3 regions of the Thiomicrorhabdus aquaedulcis genome follow, and region 2 is predicted to be linked to each of the others. Evidence: predicted binding sites of a transcription regulator. Region 2 holds the regulator's gene; each other region holds the start of a gene.
What was found. The regulator HrcA, encoded in region 2, represses chaperone genes, less so after heat shock. The targets are predictions, from matches to a motif close to TTAGCACTCNNNNNNNNNGAGTGCTAA.

Region 1 (4,287 bases), 1.1 Mb from region 2:
TGCCCATCATAATCGGCCACATGGGGCTTTGCCAGTCAATGGGTAGGCTAAACTCAACCTGGTCGATTAGGGTGTTGATGGCCTCTCGCACTTGCGCGCGGTAGGTCCGAACTTGCGCAACCGTTGGCCAGTCGTAATGGGCGTCGTTTAGGTCGTCCCACGACATTTCATCTACACCAATGGCGCACAGTGATTCGATGTGCGGATTGATGCGTTGCGGCAGTAACTTGGCCAGCACCAATTTATTGGTAAAAAACGTCGCGGTGTGACCAAAGTAAAAAATTAACGGATGGCGCAAGCTGCAGGGGCGCTCGTAAAACGCTTGGTCGCAGGCGAGTGTGGTAAACAGCGCCTCGTAGGTGTCTTGCGTTTGGTTAAAGTAGGCTTTAATTTCGGCGCGCTTGGCCTGAACATTTCCTTGGTTAAGTAAAAGGGGTTGGGCCACCAGTTCTGCTCGACTTAACATGAAAACTCCGGAAGTGATTTTAAATTGACCACTATTGTATAGTATTTGTATAGGTGTTGTAGCATTAATAATGGGTTTAATGGGCGCGTGCACGCCACATTTGTATTAAATACAGTGCGCCCAGCAGCGCCATAATGATGCTGGGAAACACCATAGCGATTTTAGGCATAGAGCTGTACGCCAAAATACCAGTGGCGCCACCCGCCACAAAACTGATTAATAATACCATCAGCAAGCTCGATTGCCAGCCCCACGGGGTTTTGTGTTTAAGCCACAGCGACAAATGCACGCCAATGTCGGTCACAATGCCGGTCATGTGGGTGGTGCGAATTTGCAGGCCTTTAAAACTGGCCACCATGGCGTTTTGCAATCCGCAGGCTACGGCGGCCAAAAACACCGACACTTCGGAGTGAATAAAGGCAAACACCGCCGCCAATCCCAGTAAACCACTGATGCTAAGCAGCGCATAACCGTAGCTTTTGTCTTGCCGATATTGGCGATGACCAATCATCCAGCCTGACAATATAGCACCCAACAAAAACCCCAATAAAATACGGCACGCATCCCACAATACTCCCCATTGCGAGGTTACGATGGTATCGCTTATGAGTGAGGCAATGCCGGTCATTTGACTGACGGGTAAGGCAAATTCCATGAGCATGGCACTGTTAATGTAACCGGCCACAAACGACATTAAGCCCGCTAAAATAAACACAGGGGTTTTGTTTAGATTGGTTATTAAAGGGCTCGGTAGCACGGATTGCGGCATAGTGGGATTCTTTTTAATAGAATTGAGAATTTATTATAGAGCCTTTAGCAGGCTTGGCGGGTAAAAATAAGGGTGTGTTCATACATGTTTAATATACAAAAATAACACACAAAAATAATATACAAAAAAGCCTGCGTTAAGCAGGCCTGGTTAAAACAGTGTTAAAGGTTGCAAGTGTTACGCCAGATATTACGCAAGATATTACGCCAATAATTGGTTTTTTAACTTATCCATGGCTTGCTTTTCAACTTGACGAATGCGCTCCATTGAGACGCCGTACTCTTGCGACAACTCTTTTAAACCCGCCTTTTGGTCGTTTAACCAGCGGCGTTGCAAAATGTCACGACTGCGAGGGTCAAGGGTGGCTAGTGCGTTACGCATGCGTTTCATTTCGTAGTCGGCCGTGCTTTGTTGAATTAACGCCATTTCTGGGTTGAGTTCTTGGCTGACTAAAATAGGAAACGTGGTGTTTTCGTTGTCGTCGTCGGTGGGCATGTCCACCGATAAATCTTTGCCGTACAAGCGGGTTTCCATCTCTAATACATCGGCACGCGTTACACCCAGCTCTTTGGCCACCAGGTCGGCGTCTTTATCGCCAAACCATTCCAACGTTTTTTTGGTACTGCGCAGTTTAAAAAACAGTTTGCGTTGCGCTTTGGTGGTGGCGGTTTTAACAATACGCCAGTTTTTAATCACGTATTCGTTAATTTCAGCGCGAATCCAGTGTACTGCAAAGGTCATTAAGCGCACATTTTCTTCGGGGTTAAAGCGTTTAACGGCTTTCATTAACCCAATGTTACCTTCTTGAATAATGTCGCCCAATGGCAAACCGTAGCCGTTGTAGCTGCGCGCCACGGGCACCACAAAGCGCAACGACGACAAGATAAGCTGGCGTGCGGCGTTAACGTCTTGGTGATAGTAAAGTTGTTCGGCCAGCGCACGCTCTTCTTGGGGACTTAACGCCTGAATTTTTTTAACAGTTTGCAAATAAGTTTCTAAATTTTGCCCAGGCACCAGCTGAACCGACAACGCTAAATTGGGGTTTTTTACAGGAGGATTCGCCTTTAACGCCGGCGCAGATAAGATGGCGTGTGGGCTTGTAAGTGATTTTTGCATGCTCATAGACCTCTTTAAATTAATGTAAAAAAACTATACTGATTTTTAGCACTCATTGCAATAGAGTGCTAATAGGTTCATGCTGTTGTCATAATTTAAGGTAAGTTTAGAAACGGTTTTAAAGGGTTTTAAGTGGTAAAGTGTGTATTACAAGTTCCGTGTTTTGTTTCGTTTTACAGCCATTTACAGCGATTCACAAATATTGACAGAGACTTACGGAGATTTACCGTGCAGCGATTACGTTTTATATTTATACCGCCCAGTGTGTTGGCATTGTCGTTCGCCTTGTCGTTACCGTTGGGGTTCTCTTGGTCATTATCGGGTTGCAGTTCCATCAGCCCAAGAACCCCACCCGCGCTGGACGCACCCAATGCGTGGAACGAGCCATTAATGGTCAGTGACCGTGCTGTTTACGCACCTGACCAGGCCTGGTGGTTAACGTTAAACGATGCAGTGTTAAATCAATTGATGGCGCAGGCCATGCGCGCTAACCCCGATGTGTTGTCGGCGGCGTCGGTGATTCGTCAGGCGCGGGCGTTGCGAAGCCAAACGCAAGGGGGTTTAGGGCCACAACTGGGTACGTCAGCCGGTGCAACGGCTCAGTCTACCGAGCAGGCCAGTTCAAGCGTTTATAACGCCGGACTGGACGCCAGTTGGGAGTTGGATGTATTTGGCGGTGGGCGCATGGCGTTGAGCGCGCGCGATGCTCAGGTGTTGGCAAGCCAAGCCGATTACGCCAATGTGCTGGTCAGTTTGAGTGGCGAGGTGGTGTTAAATTATCTGCAATTACGGGCGTTGCAACAGCAGTTAACGCTCACACAATCGTCTTTGCAAAGTTGGTTAGAAACCCTTAATTTAACCAAAATGCAATATCAAGCAGGCCTGGTCACCCAGTTGCCGGTTCAACAAGCCACCCGCAGTTATCAACAAACCGCCAGCAGTGTACCGGGCTTGCAACAGCGCATTAAGCAAACTCAAACCCAGTTAGCGGTGTTATTGGGACAAGCGCCGCAAGCGTTGCCGGCTGGTTTAAACGGTGTGCGCGATGAGCGCGATGAAGTCCTTTTACCTGATAAAGCTCTTTTACCGAATGTACCCGCCAGCGTGTTGTTGCCTTTGCCAGCTGAGTTGCTGCGCCAACGTCCTGATGTGCAAGCGGCCGAGCACCGTTTGGTGGCGGCGATGGCCTTAACCGACGAGGCGCGTGCCAATTTATGGCCTAAGTTGAGTTTGCGTGGCAGTTTGACCAGCAGTGGCGCTAATTTAAGCGAGTTGTTGAGTGTGGATGGGTTAGTCCGCACGCTCACGTTGGGGGCAACCCAGGTTTTGTTTGACGGCGGTGCGCGTGACGCACAACGCCAAAGCCAAGCTGAACAAGAGCACCAGGCCTGGTTAAATTATCAAAAAATTCTCTTAAATGCGTTAAAAGAGACCCAAGATGCCTTAAGCGGTTTGCACGCCAGTCGGCAAACGTATCGGTCGTTAACCCTGGCATTGCAAGCCGCCGAGCAAGAAGAGCAATTGGCGTTGATTCAATACCAAGTGGGCGAGCAAGGCTTTAGCGACGTGTTGGTGGCACAGCGCACGCGCTTAAGTTTGCGCCAACAATTTATTGATGTGCACGTGGATGAGTTAACGCAATTGGTGAGTTTGTCTAAAGCCATTGCTGGACACTGGGCGCTGTCGCAAGCGCCCGTTTCTACCCCCGATACCTTGGTGCCCTTTGCGCCTTATTCATCCCCCGTTTTGGAGTAAGTTATGCGTTTAGAGACAAAATTAGACCAAACATCAGACAGCGATTCAAGCAGTGCAATTAAGCCCATTAAGACCAGCAAGCCGACTATTGAGCAAACGCTCAAGCTCAATGCCAAGCCGCACACTGTGCGTAAGTGGTTGTTGTTAAGCGCGTTGGGTGTGGTTCTGTTAGCCGCCGTAG
Region 2 (4,287 bases):
TATCCGATGCAGACAAGCCAGCGTCTTTTAACGCAATGCGGCAAGGCTCAATGGTACGTGCTACTAAATCTTCTACCAACGCTTCAAATTTAGCGCGCGTCATTTTAATGTTTAAATGCTTAGGCCCAGTGGCGTCGGCGGTAATGTAAGGCAAGTTAATGTCGGTTTGTTCACGCGACGACAATTCGATTTTAGCTTTTTCAGCCGCTTCACGCAGACGCTGAATGGCCAATGGATCGGCTTTTAGGTTAACACCTTGGTCTTTTTTGAACTCTTCTACTAGGTAATCAATGATAACCATGTCAAAGTCTTCACCGCCCAAGAACGTGTCGCCATTGGTAGACAATACTTCAACTTGCTTTTCGCCGTCTAAATCGGCTACTTCAATAATAGACACGTCAAAGGTTCCGCCGCCCAAATCGTACACGGCAATTTTGCTGTCACGCGTGACTTTGTCCATACCGTACGCCAACGCCGCCGCTGTTGGCTCGTTAATAATACGCTTAACGTCTAAACCAGCGATTTTACCCGCGTCTTTAGTGGCTTGACGCTGTGAGTCGTTAAAGTAAGCCGGTACGGTAATAACCGCTTCGGTTACCGCGTAACCCAAATAGTCTTCGGCGGTTTTTTTCATCTTCATTAACGTGCGTGCAGACACTTCTTGAGGTGACAGTTTTTTACCGTCCACTTCAACCCATGCGTCACCGTTATCGGCGGCCACAATGCTGTAAGGCACCATGTCTTTGTCTTTGGTGACCACCGCGTCATCGGCGCGACGGCCAATTAAACGCTTAATAGCAAACAAAGTGTTTTTTGGGTTGGTGACCGCTTGACGCTTGGCCGAATCGCCCACCAACACTTCACCGTCTTGCGTGTAAGCAACCACCGAAGGTGTGGTGCGTGCGCCTTCTGCGTTAGGAATAACTTTTACTTCTTTGCCTTCCATAATGGCCACGCAAGAGTTGGTGGTTCCTAAATCGATACCGATAATTTTAGCCATGTGCTTCTCCAGTTTCTGTGTGCGGCCTACTTTGTAAATTAAATGTAGGCAGCTTGATGATTTTTAAAATTGTTTAAGATTGTTTAAATTGGTTTAACGAATTACTGATGGTTTGTATATAAGTCTGTCAAAACGTTTTTCAAGTAACCTGTCAAAAAATGTGTGAGTTTTTTAATGCCGAGACATCAAATCTTACTGCGCCACAATCACTCGCGCCGGTCTTACCAAACGTTCGTTTAAGGTATAGCCCTTTTGCACCACCATGATCACCGTATTGCTGGTGTGGTCGGGTGACGGCACCATGGTCATCGCTTCGTGCAATTGTGGGTTAAAGGTTTCGTTTAGTGGATCAATGCGCTCAACATTAAAGCGTTGTAACACATCCAACAACTGTTTAAACGTCATGTCCAAACCTTCACGAATACTTTCAATCGTGGCTTCTTCCTTGCCCGCCGCGTCCATGCCCATTTCGATGGAATCCATCGCCGGAATCAACGCATCCACAAATTTATCCAACGCAAACTTGTGCGCGCTTTCTAAATCCAAACGGGTGCGGCGACGCAGGTTTTCCATGTCGGCTTGCAAGCGCAACGCCATGTCTTTATGCTTGGCGGCTTCTTCTTGAGATTCCTGCAATAAAGCGGCAATGTCCTGTTCTACATTTTGCTCAACTTGTTCGAGCGTTTCATCTTGAGCATTCTCTTGCGCAGTTTGCGTGGTATTAAGATCATCTTGTAAAGTCGATTTAGTGTCTGACACGGTGATTTCCCTATCTGGATTAAAATTTATTAACGTGCACCTTAACTAAGGTTGCGTTCGGTTTTTTTCAAGAGCGAGCCTAATATTTTTGCCGTAATGTCCACTTTAGGAATCACTTTTGCATACGGCATTCGGCTTGGGCCGATTACGCCCAAAACACCCAACACCTCGCCGTCCACTTCGTAAGGCTTGGTGACAATACTACAATCGTGATAAATCGCACTGCCGCACTCGTTGCCAATAAAAATTTGCACACCGGGTGCGGCCAGGCTTTTGTCTAGCACACTTAAAATACCGCTGTGTTGCTCAAACGCCTGGTACAAAGCGCGCAATTTATCCGAGTTGGCCAACTCTTGATAATTAAGCAACTTGCTTTGCCCACCCACCAAAAACGGCAGTTGCGGTATCAGCTGTTGGGTCAACACTTCGTCTGTGGCCTCAATCACCGACAGCATAAATTGATTGGTGGAATGGCGAATTTTATCCATTTGTGCCACCAACATTTTTTTAGCGTCTTGCAAATTCTTGCCAACGCAATGGGCGTTTAAATAATTAGAAATTTGTTCTAACTCGCTGGCAGAAACCGCCGTTTCAAGCTCGATAATTCGGTTTTGCACATCTTGGTCGTTAAACACCAACACCACCAACACCCGATTACCACCCAACGCCATAAAATCAATGTGCTGTAAAATTTCGCGTTCTTTGTTAGGCAGCAACACCAAACTGGTCATGCCGGTAATGTCGGTTAACACTTTAGACGCGCTTTGCATCAACGCGTCTTGGTTCAAATTGGGCGAGAGTTCATGGCGGATGGTTTCGATGCTTTTGGGCGACATGGGTTGATACGTCAACATAGAGTCCACAAACAACCGATAGCCGCGCTCGGTGGGCACGCGTCCAGCCGATGTGTGCGGGGCGTGAATAAAACCGAGCTTTTCAAGATCGGCCAAGACGTTACGCACCGTGGCCGAACTTAAGCCAATGTCGGGCAATTTAGCCAAGGTGCTTGACCCTACTGGCTTGCCGTCATTGAGGTATAATCCCATCAAACTTTTAAACAAATAGTGTGAACGGTCATTTAGCATGGTGCAATTTGCCCTTGTCTTTAATTAAGTACTCATTAAGCACTCTCAAGTCTTGAGTGCTAAATTATAAGCGCGGATTGGCTTTATACAAGAGTCTTGACCCTAATTAACTTTGTGAGCGAGCAATTTCATGTTTCAAAAAATTGGCATTTTTGGCAAATACAACGGCATTCAATCGTGGGAAAGCATCGATAAACTGGTGCAACATCTGTTAACCAAACACAAAACGGTGTATTTGGATTCGGCCTCGTGCCATGACTTTCCGCATGAGCGGTATGGTATTAAAGTCATTGAACGCGACCAACTCTACGGTTTAATTGACGTGGCCATTGTGGTAGGCGGCGACGGCACCTTTTTAGACGTAGCGCGCTCGATTGTCGACAATAAAATCCCCATCTTGGGCATTAACCTTGGCCGTTTAGGGTTTTTAACCGACATTTCACCCAAAGAGATGCTGTGCACGTTGGACGAAGTGATGGACGGCAATTACGACAGCGAAGAGCGCAATTTAATCAAAGTGGTGATTGAAACCGCGGGTAAAACCGTATTTGAACAGTTGGCGTTTAACGACGTGGTCATTCACAAAACCGACTCGCCGCGCATGATTGAATTTGAAACCTTTGTGGACGGGCGGTTTTTAAACAGTCAACGCTCCGACGGCTTGATTATTTCGACCCCAACAGGCTCAACCGCCTATGCATTATCGGCCGGCGGACCTATTTTAGACCCCGGCCTAGACGTGTTAAGTTTGGTGTCGATTAACCCGCACACCATGAGCACGCGCCCCTACGTTATTTCGGGGCACAGCACGGTGCAATTGCGCCCGCACGAAAACTGCAACGGCGCGGCGCAAATTATTTGCGATGGACAAGTGACCTTTAACATCACTTCCGCGCATCGCACCACCGTGACACGTCATAAAAATTTTATTAAAATGCTGCATCCCCGCGGCCACGATCACTTTGAGCTGCTGCGCGCCAAATTGCATTGGGGCGACAAGTTGTAAACTTTGTTTTTTAATGATTTGTTTTTTTAATTATGCGTCTTTATTAAGAGTAACCCGTCACCATGCTGCAAGAGTTAACCATTCAAAACTTAGCTTTAATTGAACACCTCACGCTTAATTTTAACCGCGGTTTTAGCACGCTCACGGGCGAAACTGGGGCGGGAAAATCCATTTTATTAGACGCGTTGGGCTTGGCCTTGGGCGAACGTGCCGACAGTGCGTTGGTGCGCCACCACACCGAACGCGCCGACGTTACCGCACTGTTTGACGTCAGCCAATTGCCATTTGTCCAGGCCTGGTTAACCGAACAAGCGTTGGACGATGCCGACCACCAATGTTATTTGCGCCGCATTGTCACCTCCGAAGGGCGCTCTAAAGCGTTTATAAACGGTCGGCCTATTCCGGCCAGCAGTTTAAAAACGCTGGGCAGTTTTTTA
Region 3 (4,287 bases), 620 kb from region 2:
AGGCGGCCGTCACGGTTTAGGCAATATTCACTTTAAGAGCAGTAAAAACCGTACACCGCGCCAATGCACGTCTGGAGAAGACGGCGACGATCGCAATTTATTGCTTGAGTTGATTGTTTTGGCCGATGTGGGTCTATTGGGTATGCCCAATGCCGGTAAGTCGAGTTTAATCAGTGCCGTTTCGGCGGCACGTCCTAAAGTGGCTAACTATCCGTTTACCACTTTGTACCCCAATTTGGGGGTGGTGCGCGTGTCACCAGAGTCGAGTTTTGTAATTGCCGACATTCCTGGCTTGATTGAAGGCGCGTCCGAAGGCGCTGGTTTAGGCATTCAGTTTTTAAAGCATTTATCGCGTACAGGCTTGTTGCTGCACGTGGTGGACATCGTGCCCGAAGACGCCTCTGACCCGGCACAAAATATTGTAATTATTCAAAAAGAACTCGAAAAATACAGTGACGAGTTATTGGATAAAGAGCGCTGGTTGGTGCTTAATAAAATCGACTTATTGCCAGAAGACGAAGCGCGTGCGCTGTGCGAGCGTATTGTAAGTGACATTAAGTGGCAAGGTCCGGTGTATCAAGTATCAGCCGCACAACGTCAAGGCACGCTTAAATTGGTGCAAGACATTGCCTATGCGTTAGAGCGCAACCGCAAAGTGGACGACGAAGAAGAGCCGATGCGTGCCAGCGTGCCGGTAGATGAAGATTTTGATTTTTAAAGTGCGGGCGGCAAGACAGGATGAATCGTTCACAATTAAAGCAAACTAAACGCTGGGTGGTTAAGCTGGGCAGTGCCCTGTTAACCGACGACGGTCAAGGGTTAAATTTAGACGCGCTTGAGTTATGGGTGGCGCAAATTGTTGAGCTGCAACAACACGGTGTTGAAGTGGTGATTGTCTCTTCGGGTTCGGTGGCCGAAGGCATGCAACGTTTGGGTTGGTCGGCGCGTCCTTCGGCGCTTAACGAGTTACAAGCCGCCGCCGCTGTGGGGCAGATGGGCTTAATTCAGGCCTACGAATCTAAGTTTGCCAAATACGGCATTCGCACCGCACAAATTTTAATGACGCACGACGATTTATCCAATCGCAAACGCTATTTAAACGTTAAAAACACCATTCAAACCTTATTAGAATACCGAGTGGTTCCCATTATTAATGAGAACGACACGGTGGTAACCGACGAAATTCGCTTTGGCGACAACGACACCTTAGCGGCGTTAACCGCCAACTTAATTGCAGCGGATATTTTGGTTATCTTGACCGATCAGCAAGGTTTGTACGACGACAATCCACGTCAAAATCCCAACGCCAAGCTGATTATGGAGGCGCAAGTCAGTCGCAAAGACATTGAGGCGATGGCCAGTCCAGAAGGCGGTGCATTGGGCAAAGGCGGCATGTACACCAAAGTGATGGCCGCTAAGCGCGCGGCGCGTTCGGGTACAGCCACGTTAATTGCTTCGGGACGCGAACCGGCCATTTTGCCCAAATTGTTTTCGGGACAAGCCTTTGGTACGTTGTTAATTCCTGATTTAGAGCCGTTAACTGCACGCCAGCAATGGTTGGCCGGACATTTGCAAGCCAAAGGCACGCTGGTGTTGGACGACGGTGCGGTGGCCATGTTGCAAACCTCGGGTAAAAGTTTATTGCCCATTGGCGTTAAATCGCAAATTGGACAGTTTCAGCGCGGTGAGATGGTGGTGTGCTGTGACTTGCAAGGCCGCGAAGTGGCGCGCGGTTTGGTGAATTATCCCGCCAACGAATCGCAAAAAATCTTAGGTAAATTGAGCTCACAAATTGAAGCCATTTTGGGCTACATAGACGATGAGTCGTTAATTCACCGTGATAATTTAGTGCTGTCTGAATAGCGCGTTTCTATCTTGTAACCAGACCTGGTCAATTCCTACCAGGCCTGGTTAACGTCTTTTATACGCTGTTTTTGCGTCAAAAACCTTGAATATTGTTCTGTATGTCTATATTGAGTTGACTTGAATGCGCAGATGGCTAAAATTGTTAGCACTCTGCTATGACGAGTGCTAAACCCGTCTGGCGTTCCCAAAATTTATTATCCAATTATTTATTTCAATGACTGTTAATAGGAGACACCTGATGAACATTAAACCTTTGCAAGATCGCGTCGTAATTCGCCAAGTTGAAGAGGCTAAAGAGTCCTCTGGCGGTATTTTGTTACCGGGTTCTGCACAACAAAAGCAGACTATTGGCGAAGTGGTTGCGACCGGCCCAGGTAAAGTGGCTGACAATGGCACGATTATTCCAATGACCGTTAAGGTAGGCGATAAAGTTCTTTTTGGCCAATACTCTGGTCAAGAAGTAAAAGACGATGCCGGCAAGCCTTTAATGGTGATGCGTGAAGATGACATTATTGGCATCGTGGGATAAGAATTTTACGCCCCACTTTTTAAGATTGATAGAACTTACTACAACAGAATTAAAGGAAAACCCAACATGGCAAAAGACGTCAGATTCGGAATGGATGCACGCGAAAAAATGGTTGAAGGGATTAACATTCTAGCCGACGCAGTAAAAGTAACCTTAGGGCCAAAAGGCCGTAATGTGGTATTAGAAAAATCGTTTGGCGCACCTTCTGTGACCAAAGACGGTGTTTCTGTGGCGCGTGAAATTGAACTTGAAGACAAGTTTATGAACATGGGCGCACAAATGGTAAAAGAAGTGGCTTCACAAACCAACGATGTGGCCGGTGACGGTACCACAACCGCCACTGTATTAGCGCAAGCCATTGTCCGTGAAGGCATGAAGTCGGTTGCGGCCGGTATGAACCCAATGGATCTTAACCGTGGTATTCACAAAGCGGTTGAAGCGGTCGTTGAGCAAATCAGATTAATGGCACAGCCTTGCACCACCAAAGCGTCTTGGGCGCAAGTAGGTACTATTTCAGCCAACTCCGATTCAAGCATTGGCGCGATGATTGCCGAAGCGATGGAACGCGTGAGCACTGAAGGCGTGATTACAGTTGAAGAAGGTTCTTCATTAACCGACGAGTTGGTGGTAGTGGAAGGGATGGAATTTGACCGTGGTTATTTATCACCGTATTTTGTCACCAACCAAGAAAAAATGGTGGCTGAATTAGACAATCCATACATCTTATTGCACGACAAAAGAATCTCTAACATTCGTGAATTGTTGCCGACACTTGAAGCCGTTTCTAAAGCCGGTCGTTCACTGTTGATTATTGCTGAAGACATAGATGGCGAGGCACTTGCCACTTTAGTTATTAACAACATGCGCGGCATTGTGCGCGTAGCGGCTGTTAAAGCGCCTGGTTTTGGTGAGCGTCGTAAAGCGATGTTACAAGACATTGCCGTATTAACCGGTGGGACATTGATTTCAGAAGAAGTTGGCTTGTCGTTAGAAACCGTAACGTTAGACCTTTTAGGTCAAACTAAAACTGTTTCAGTTGGTAAAGATTCTACTAAGCTAATTGATGGCTTGGGATTAAAAGCTGAAATTGAAGGTCGTTGTGCGCAAATCAAATCACAACTTGAAACCACAACATCTGATTACGACAAAGAAAAACTGCAAGAGCGTTTGGCTAAGTTGTCTGGTGGAGTTGCTGTCCTTAAATTGGGTGCGGCCACTGAGATGGAAATGAAAGAGAAAAAAGATCGTGTTGACGATGCTTTACACGCCACGCGTGCTGCGGTTCAAGAAGGAATTGTACCAGGCGGTGGGGTTGCATTAGTGCGCGCTAAGTCAAGAATTAACGTAGTGGGCGACAATGCCGATCAAAACGTCGGGATTCAAATTGCTCTGCGTGCAATGGAAGAACCAATGCGTCAAATCGCGGCCAACTGTGGTTTAGAAGGTTCTGTGATTGTAAACAAAGTAATGGAAGGCGAAGGCAACTTTGGTTTTGACGCGGCAAAAGAAATTTATTGCGACATGCTAGAAGCGGGTATTATTGACCCAGCTAAAGTAACACGTTCGGCTTTGCAAAATGCCGCATCGGTTGCAGGCTTGGTGTTAACCACTGGCGCGGCCATCGCTGATTTACCGGCTAAAGCCGGCAGTTCATCCGAAGGTGGCATGGGCGGCGGAATGGGCGGAATGATGTAATTTGCTGTTATAGGGTGCAAATCCTATGCGCATTACACACGCACGCTGTGTTTAAAATGTATTTAAGCGTTGTTTAAAAGCTGTTTAAAAGCTGTTTAAATTCTTAAATCCGGCACAAAAAAATCCCGCACTGGTTGCGGGATTTTTTTTGTCTGCGAATGCGTTAATAGAACACTTTGTCCGTTTGCATATGTAGG

Region 1: rpoH (RNA polymerase sigma factor RpoH) is a predicted target of HrcA. The motif match lies at 2,397-2,423, and genes of this name have one in related genera.
Region 3: EP181_RS01725 (co-chaperone GroES) is a predicted target of HrcA. The motif match lies at 2,009-2,035, and genes of this name have one in related genera.

Annotation. Positions count from the first base shown of each region.
Region 1 covers NZ_AP018722.1:2,311,936-2,316,222, reverse strand. Annotated here, with positions in the region: gene ovoA (5-histidylcysteine sulfoxide synthase) at 1-466, opposite strand, end outside; gene EP181_RS10645 (YoaK family protein) at 543-1,235, opposite strand; gene rpoH (RNA polymerase sigma factor RpoH) at 1,437-2,351, opposite strand; gene EP181_RS10635 (efflux transporter outer membrane subunit) at 2,580-4,106, shown strand; gene EP181_RS10630 (efflux RND transporter periplasmic adaptor subunit) at 4,110-4,287, shown strand, end outside.
Region 2 covers NZ_AP018722.1:1,009,834-1,014,120, reverse strand. Annotated here, with positions in the region: gene dnaK (molecular chaperone DnaK) at 1-1,000, opposite strand, end outside; gene grpE (nucleotide exchange factor GrpE) at 1,193-1,759, opposite strand; gene hrcA (heat-inducible transcriptional repressor HrcA) at 1,801-2,844, opposite strand; gene EP181_RS04535 (NAD(+) kinase) at 2,975-3,850, shown strand; gene recN (DNA repair protein RecN) at 3,913-4,287, shown strand, end outside.
Region 3 covers NZ_AP018722.1:390,043-394,329, forward strand. Annotated here, with positions in the region: gene cgtA (Obg family GTPase CgtA) at 1-718, shown strand, start outside; gene proB (glutamate 5-kinase) at 739-1,863, shown strand; gene EP181_RS01725 (co-chaperone GroES) at 2,105-2,395, shown strand; gene groL (chaperonin GroEL) at 2,462-4,090, shown strand.